One region of the Streptomyces sp. MNU89 genome, then DNA from elsewhere that is predicted to be linked to it. Evidence: riboswitches for the same ligand, from Rfam matches in the RefSeq annotation. Region 1 holds a riboswitch; the other holds the start of a gene.

Region 1 (4,203 bases):
GAGATCGCGGCCCGCGCCGCGGCCGAGTACCGGCAGTACACCGAGCTCCGCGACGAGTCGCGCCGCGTCCCGCCGCAGGACGACGGCCGGGGCGGGGCCCGGGGATGAGCGGGAAGGACGGCAGGGGCGGGAACGGAGCGGGCTTCGCCGGAGCCGTCGGCGAGGTCGCCGAGAGCTCCGGTGCCGGACTCCTCGCGGTCTTCGCCGTGCTGGCTCCGGTACTGGCAGGCGCCGCGGCGGCGATCTTCCTGCTGATCGGCTACCTGCTCCATCTGGTCAGCCCCGAGCAGCCGATGGCAGAACCGATCATCACTGCCGGCTGGATCTTCCTCGCGCTGACCGCCGCGGGCATCGTCATCGCGATGTTCGGCCTGCTGTTCACCGCGCGGCGCGACGGCGCCGGCTCCCTGCGGGCCTCGGCCGAGGAGGACCGGACGAGCGAGCTGGCCCGGGCCCGGGAGGCCTGGCGGCAAGCCCTGCTCGACCGCGGCATCGTGCCGTTCCTGCGGGAGGCCCTGGAGGAGCCGCCGGCGGCCGGGCAGGCCACCGGAAGCCCGTACGGCGGCGCCCCGGACCCGGCCGGGGCTCCGGAGGCCCGCACGCCCCAACTCGGCTACAGCAAGCCGGGATTCAGCAGCCCGGCCACGGGCGACGACCCGGGGCGGGGCAGCACGCGCCCCAGCTTCAACAGCCCCGGCTTCTCCAGCCCGGACTACGGCGGCCCGGAGCACCAGCCGGAGTAGCCGCCGCCCCCGGCCGCCGGCCGTCCGTCCCGCCCCTCCGGAAGCGCGTTCGCGCCGGAGGGGCGGGACGGACGGGACGGGAACCCGTTCGGTCAGTCGGTGACCGGCAGATAGACCCGGTTGCCCGCCGCCGCGAACTCCCGGGATTTCTCCGCCATACCGGCCTCGATCTCCTCCATCTCCCCGCCGTGCCGCCGGCGGATGTCCTGAGAGATCTTCATCGAACAGAACTTCGGCCCGCACATCGAGCAGAAGTGGGCCGTCTTCGCCGGTTCGGCCGGGAGGGTCTCGTCGTGGAAGGCCCGTGCCGTGTCCGGGTCGAGCGCCAGGTTGAACTGGTCCTCCCAGCGGAACTCGAAACGCGCGTCGGACAGCGCGTCGTCCCACTCCTGGGCTCCCGGATGCCCCTTCGCCAGATCCGCCGCGTGTGCCGCGATCTTGTACGTGATGACACCGGTCTTCACGTCGTCGCGGTCGGGCAGCCCCAGGTGCTCCTTGGGGGTGACGTAGCAGAGCATCGCCGTCCCCCACCAGGCGATCATGGCCGCCCCGATGCCCGAGGTGATGTGGTCGTAGCCGGGTGCCACATCGGTGGTCAGCGGGCCCAGCGTGTAGAACGGCGCCTCCTCGCAGATCTCCTGCTGGAGGTCGATGTTCTCCTTGATCTTGTGCATCGGGACATGGCCCGGGCCCTCGATCATCGTCTGCACGCCGTGGGCCTTGGCGACGGTGTTCAGCTCGCCCAGGGTGCGGAGTTCGGCGAACTGCGCCTCGTCGTTGGCGTCCGCGACCGAGCCGGGGCGCAGCCCGTCGCCGAGCGAGAACGTGACGTCATAGGCCGCGAGGATCTCGCAGAGCTCCTCGAAGTTCTCGTAGAGGAAGCTCTCCTTATGGTGGGCCAGGCACCAGGCGGCCATGATGGAGCCACCGCGCGAGACGATGCCGGTCTTCCGGCGGGCCGTCAGGGGAACGTAGCGGAGCAGGACCCCGGCGTGGACCGTCATGTAGTCCACGCCCTGCTCGGCCTGTTCGATGACGGTGTCCTTGTAGATGTCCCAGGTCAGCTCCTCGGCACGGCCGTCGACCTTCTCCAGGGCCTGGTAGAGCGGGACGGTGCCGATGGGGACGGGGGAGTTGCGCAGCACCCACTCGCGGGTCGTGTGGATGTTGCGGCCGGTGGACAGGTCCATGACCGTATCGGCGCCCCAGCGGGTGGCCCAGGTCATCTTCTCGACCTCCTCCTCGATGGAGGAGGTGACGGCCGAGTTGCCGATGTTGGCGTTGACCTTCACCAGGAACCGCTTGCCGATGATCATCGGTTCGGTCTCGGGGTGGTTGACGTTGGCCGGCAGCACCGCACGCCCCGCGGCGATCTCCTCGCGGACGGTCTCCGGGGGGACGTTCTCCCGGAGCGCGACGTACTCCATCTCGGCGGTGATCTCGCCGCGTCGCGCGTAGGCGAGCTGGGTGACGGGGGAGCCGTCCCGGCTGCGGCGGGGGCGCCGCGGCCCGCCGGGGAAGACGGCGTCGAGATTCCGCAGCCCGCCGCCGGGGCCGGTGGCCCTGAGGCCGTCGTCCTCGGGGCGCGGCGGCCGCCCGTCGTACTCCTCGGTATCGCCGCGGCCGGTGATCCAGCCCTCCCGGAGCGGCGCCAGGCCGCGCCGGACATCGGTGTCGACAGTGGGATCGGTGTACGGGCCGGACGTGTCGTACAGCGTGACGTCGCGGCCGTTGGTGAGGTGCACCCGTCGTACCGGAACCCGCAAGTCCGGGCGTGAGCCGGTCAGATGGTCCTTGTGCCATCCGATCGGCCCGTTCCCGTTCCCGCCGGGTTCCTGAGCAGACGTGTGCGCGTCCTGAACGGTCATGAGACCTACTCCCTACGCCGGCATTACCCGGTACCAGGTTCGGCGGTCGGCGCAGCGGCTTCCGCGACGGTACGGCCGGTCCCGGCCATTCCGTGTACGGAGGTCAGCGCCCTCTCAGCCCGGTGCTCCGAGCTCCCGCGTGTGCAAAGGCAGCCCCCACGCTAACGCCGCCCCGGTGTTCATGACCAGAGGGCCCCTCTTCTTGCGATGATCTGGCAGTGACCTCGACTCCCGAAAGCCACGCGCACACCCACGCCCACGGCCCCGCGGCCCCCGTGTCCCGGAGACTGCGCAAGATCATCGCTGCGGTGCTGATCCCGTTCGCCGCGGCCGTCGCCGTCGGGCTGCTGGTGCTCTGGCCCGGTGGCGCGCCGGGGCACGAGCCGAGCGGGGTCGGCATGGACCGGCAGATGGAGCAGGGCGAAGTCGTCGACGTCGAGAAGGTGAGGTGCTCCGACGTGAACGCGGGAGGCGGACAGCCGCCCGGCGAGGGGCAGCCGGAGACGCCCGGCACACCGGGGGAAGCCCGCGGCGACATCTGCGAGAAGGCGACCGTGCGCGTCACCACCGGCGACGACAAGGGACGCGAGTTCACGGAGATCGTCCAGCCGGACTCCACCCGCCGGCTGAGCGAGGGTCAGGGCGTGGTCGTGGCGTACGCGCCGGACGCGCCCCGGGAGCTGCAGTACTCGGTGACGGATGTGGACCGCGAGGTCCCGATCTCGCTGCTCGCCGGGCTCTTCGCGCTCGCCGTGGTGGCGGTGGGAAGGCTGCGCGGTCTGTTCGCGCTGGTCTCCCTGGTCGTCAGCTTCGGGGTGCTGACGCTCTTCATCCTCCCCGCGATCCTGCAGGGGGAGAATCCCCTGCTCGTCGCGGTGATCGGCAGCAGCGCCATCATGCTGGCCGCGCTCTACCTCTGCCACGGGCTGACGGCCCGTACCTCCGTGGCCGTCCTGGGCACGCTGATCTCCCTGCTGCTGATCGGTGTCCTGGGGTCCGTCTTCATCGACTGGGCGAGGCTGACCGGCAACACCTCCGACGAGACCGGGCTCATCCACGGCCTCTATCCGGACATCGAGATGAGCGGCCTGCTGCTGGCCGGCGTCATCATCGGTTCGCTGGGCGTGCTCGACGATGTGACGGTCACCCAGACCTCGGCGGTGTGGGAGCTGAAGCAGGCGGACCCGACGATGTCGGCGCGGCGGCTGTACCGGGCGGGCATCCGGATCGGGCGCGACCACATCGCGTCGGTGGTCAACACCCTGGTGCTGGCCTACGCGGGTGCCGCCCTGCCGCTGCTGCTGCTGTTCTCCATCGCGCGGAGCAGCGTCGGCACGGTCGCACTGAGCGAGGTCGTGGCCGAGGAGATCGTCCGGACGCTGGTGGGCAGCATCGGGCTGATCGCCTCGGTGCCGGTCACCACCGGCCTCGCGGCGCTCGTCGTCTCGGCGGACCGGTCGGCGGCGGCCGTCTCGGCGCCGGGTGCGGGGACGGAGACGGGCAGCCGCGGCGCGCGGAGGGCGGGCGGGCGCGGGCGCCGCCGCAAGCCGTAACCGCGCGGGCGAAGGCGCCGGGTGTGCCGGGCCGGTGGC
Region 2 (4,203 bases), 2.1 Mb from region 1:
CGGTGTACGGGCCCGGGGGTGCTCCGGGCCCGTACACCGTTGCGGTTGTTCAGGCGTGACGTGATGCGGACGTGCCGGTGTGTACCCGGACTCCGGACTGCGTGGCTCCGGCGGACCGCCGGGCGCGGGCCGGCCGGGTGTCCCGGGCGGCGGGGCTCCGGCGCACGGGGCGCCGCCGGCGGGACGGCCCGGACCGTGTCCGGGCTGGCGCCGTGTCCGGCTTCGTGTGCGGCTCCGGGTCCGTGTCCGGCTCCGGTCAGACGGCGAGCGCCTGGGCGCGGCGCTTCACCTCCGTGCCGCGGTTCTCCCCCAGGGCCTGGGCCGGCGTGCCGGGCAGGCTCGGATCCGGGGTGAAGAGCCATTCCAGCATTTCCTCGTCGGTGAAGCCGTCGTCCCGCAGGAGCGTCAGCGTTCCGACGAGGCCCTTGATCACCTTGCCGTTCCCGATGAAGGCGGCCGGTACCTGGAGCACGCGGTTCTCGCCACGGCGCACCGCGATCAGCTGGCCCTCCCTGACCAGCTGCCGGACGCGGGTCACCTCCACGCCCAGGCGTTCGGCGACGTCGGGAAGGGTGAGCCAGTCGGAGACGAGCGCTTCGGTCTTCGTGTCAATCTCGGTCACAGGTCAAGCGTGCCATCCGGGACCGACAGCCGGAAGCGCGGCACCGCCGGGCGGGCGCACACCCGCTCAGACGGCGGCCGACTTCAGCGGTACGGACGGGTCGGCGGCCCGCTCCGGGTCGAGCCGCGCCGCCCGCTCGATCAGCCGGCGGCCCTGCGCGAGATCGCGCGGCCGGCCCACGGCGAGCAGGGCCGTCAGCACTCCGTCCCGCAGCCAGCACACCGACCAGGAGGTGCCCGCCGGGTCACCGCGCCACAGCAGGCGCTCGCCGCCGGAGTGGTGGCCCGCGTACTGGAGGAAGCGGCCGAACTGCTCCGACCAGAAGTACGGCACCGGGTCGTACACGGGGGTCTCCTCGGCGCAGCGCGCGATGCGCGCGGCCACGGTGACCGGTCCCCGGAAGGCGTTGTCCCAGTGGTGGATCAGCAGCCGCTCGCCGTAGCGGGCGGAGGGGAAGGAGGCGCAGTCGCCGACCGCGTAGACGTCCGGCAGGGAGGTGCTCAGCCGCTCGTCGGCCCGTACGGAGCCGTCCGCGCCGAGCTCGACGCCGGAGCCCGCCAGCCAGCCGGTTGCGGGCCGGGCGCCGATGCCGACGACGACGGCGTCCGCGCGGAGCCGGCTGCCGTCCCCGAGGAGGACGCCGCCGGACTCGACGGCGGCGACGCGGGTGCCGGTGAGGAGGCGGGCGCCCGCCTCCTCGTACCAGCCGGCCATGGGCGCGGTGACCTCGGCCGGGAGCGCGTCGGCCAGCGGGCGGCCGGTGGCCTCGACGACGGTGACGGGGCAGCCGGCCTCGCGTGCGGCGGTGGTGAGCTCGGCGCCAATCCAGCCCGCGCCGACGATGACGATCCGGCGGCCGGCGGCGAGCACCGGGCGCAGCCGTTCGGCGTCGTCGAGGGTGCGCAGCACGTGCACACCGGGCGAGGTCTCGCTGCCGGGGAGACCGACGGGATCCGCGCCGGTGGCGATGACGAGGTGGTCGTACGGGAGGACGGTGTCCCCGGCGACGACCAGCCGGTCGGCGGCGCGGAGCGCGTTCGCCGGGTGGCCGAGCAGCAGTTCGACGTCCAGGGCGGCGAAGTCGATGCCGAGGGACGTGGCTCCGGCCGGACCGGTGGCCGCGCCGGCGGACGCGCCCCCCTCGGTGCCGGCGGCCGCGTCCCCGCCGTGCCCGCCCTGGAGCACCGCCTTCGACAACGGCGGCCGGTCGTACGGCGGGTGGCTCTCGGCGCCGAGCAGGGTGATGGCGCCCGGCCAGCCCTCCTCGCGGAGCGCGACCGCGGTCCGCGCCCCCGCCATGCCCGCGCCGACGATCACGACTCGCTCTGCTGTCCGCCTGTCCTCGCTCACGCGTTCACTCTAGGACCGCCCCGGCGGACACCGCTGGCGGTCCCCGGCCGCCGGGCCGCGCACGGGTCCCACACGCCGGCGGGCGGCGGGTCTCCGACCCGGCCGGGCCTTACAGCGGTCGGCGCCGTGGCGTTAGGGTGGCGGCACAGAGCACTCGCGGGAGCCCGGAGGACCGGGCTGAGAGGGAGGCCGGACCGCCTCCGACCGTACGAACCTGATCCGGGTCATGCCGGCGAAGGGAGGAGCTGGACGCCCATGCACACATCACCGGGGAACGCGCACAGCGGCAGCGAGGGGCACACGGGCGGAGGCGGGCGCGGAGCCGCCCGGCACACCCATGACGTACTGGTCGTCGGGGGCGGCATCATCGGCCTGGTCACCGCCTGGCGCGCGGCCCAGCGCGGCCTGGACACCGCCGTCGCCGATCCCGCGCCGGGCGGCGGTGCCGCGCAGGTGGCCGCCGGGATGCTGGCCGCCGTCTCCGAACTCCACTACGGCGAGCAGACACTGCTGGGCCTCAACCTGGCCTCGGCCGCGCGCTATCCGGCGTTCGCGGCCGAGCTGGAGGAGGCGAGCGGCCAGGACATCGGGTACCGGGCCTGCGGCACCCTCGCGGTCGCCCTGGACGCCGACGACCGCGCCCATCTGCGCGAACTGCACGCCCTGCAACTGGCGTCCGGACTGGACGCGCAGTGGCTGACGGGCCGTGAGTGCCGGCGCCTGGAACCCATGCTGGCGCCGGGGGTGCGCGGCGGTCTGCGGGTGGACGGCGATCACCAGTGCGATCCGCGCCGGCTGGCGACTGCCCTGGTGCGCGCCTGTGAACGCGCGGGCGTCGTCTTCCACCGGCAGCGCGCCGGGCGGCTGTCCGTCTCGGCGGACCGCGCGACCGGCGCCGTCCTGGACGACGGCACCGGGGTCGCGGCGGGGCTGACCGTGCTGGCCGCCGGGAGCATGAGCGGACGGCTTCCGGGGATTCCGGACGAGGTGCTGCCACCGGTGCGGCCGGTCAAGGGGCAGGTGCTGCGGCTGCGGGTGCCCGAGCGGTACGCGCCCTTCCTCTCCCGCACCGTACGGGCCGTGGTGCGCGGCGGACAGGTCTACCTGGTGCCGCGCGAGAACGGCGAACTGGTGATCGGTGCGACCAGTGAGGAACTCGGCTGGGACACCACCGTCACCGCGGGCGGGGTGTACGAACTCCTGCGCGACGCCCATGAGCTGGTGCCCGGTCTGACCGAACTGCCGCTCACCGAGACCCGCGCGGGCCTGCGCCCCTGCTCGCCGGACAACGCCCCGCTGCTCGGCCCGTCCGCGCTGCCCGGCCTGCATCTGGCGACGGGCCACCACCGCAACGGTGTTCTCCTCACGCCGGTCACCGGGGACGCGATGGCCGAGGCGCTGGCCACCGGCGTGCTGCCGGAGGAGGCCCGCGCCTTCTCGCCGCTGCGGTTCGCGGGCGGCGCCGCCGGAGCCGCCGGAGCCACCGACGCGGCCGGCGCCGCACCCGCTTCCGTACGACAGGAGCAGCCCGTATGACCGTCAACGTCAACAGGACCGTGACCGTTACCGTCAACGGGGCGTCCCGCGACCTGCCCCCCGGCACCACGCTGGACGCGCTGGTCGCCGGCTTCACCCGGGCCCGCACCGGGGTCGCCGCCGCCGTCAACGAGACCGTCGTCCCGCGCGGCGACTGGCCCGCCACCCGGCTCGGCGCGGGCGACCGCGTCGAGATCCTCACCGCCGTCCAGGGAGGCTGACCCATGGCCGACACCACCGTGTACGACGGCACCGCGCCCGCCGCGCCCGGCCCGTCCCCGGACGCGCCGCCCCCGTCCGCGACCGCGCCCTCGCCCGCTCACGAACCCGCCGCCGACCCGCTGGTCATCGCGGGGATCCCGTTCGCGTCCCGGCTCATCATGGGCACCGGCGGCGCCTCCAGCCTGGACATCCTGGAACGCGCCCTCACCGCCTCCGGCACCGAGCTGACGACCGTCGCGATGCGCCGGCTGGACCCGACCGTGCAGGGCTCCGTCCTGTCCGTCCTGGACCGGCTCGGCATCCGCGCGCTCCCCAACACCGCGGGCTGCTTCACCGCCGGGGAAGCCGTCCTCACCGCGCGCCTCGCCCGTGAGGCGCTCGGCACGGACTGGGTGAAGCTGGAGGTCGTCGCCGACGAACGCACCCTGCTGCCCGATCCGGTCGGCCTGCTGGACGCCGCCGAGACCCTCGTC

What was found. A riboswitch is a leader RNA that binds a small molecule or an ion and turns the genes downstream of it on or off. The one in region 1 is predicted to bind thiamine pyrophosphate.
Region 2: linked by a shared signal. The riboswitch ahead of thiO (glycine oxidase ThiO) and the one ahead of thiC (phosphomethylpyrimidine synthase ThiC) in region 1 are both predicted to bind thiamine pyrophosphate.

What each region holds. Positions count from the first base shown of each region.
Region 1 is NZ_JAJKLL010000001.1:3,664,680-3,668,882, forward strand. Features, by position in the region: gene E4N63_RS31150 (hypothetical protein) at 1-108, shown strand, start outside; gene E4N63_RS15765 (hypothetical protein) at 105-743, shown strand; gene thiC (phosphomethylpyrimidine synthase ThiC) at 836-2,611, opposite strand; TPP riboswitch at 2,604-2,760, opposite strand; gene E4N63_RS15775 (YibE/F family protein) at 2,830-4,164, shown strand.
Region 2 is NZ_JAJKLL010000001.1:5,762,865-5,767,067, reverse strand. Features, by position in the region: gene E4N63_RS24625 (Rv2175c family DNA-binding protein) at 257-622, opposite strand; gene E4N63_RS24620 (NAD(P)/FAD-dependent oxidoreductase) at 689-1,972, opposite strand; TPP riboswitch at 2,119-2,231, shown strand; gene thiO (glycine oxidase ThiO) at 2,228-3,508, shown strand; gene thiS (sulfur carrier protein ThiS) at 3,505-3,729, shown strand; gene E4N63_RS24605 (thiazole synthase) at 3,733-4,203, shown strand, end outside.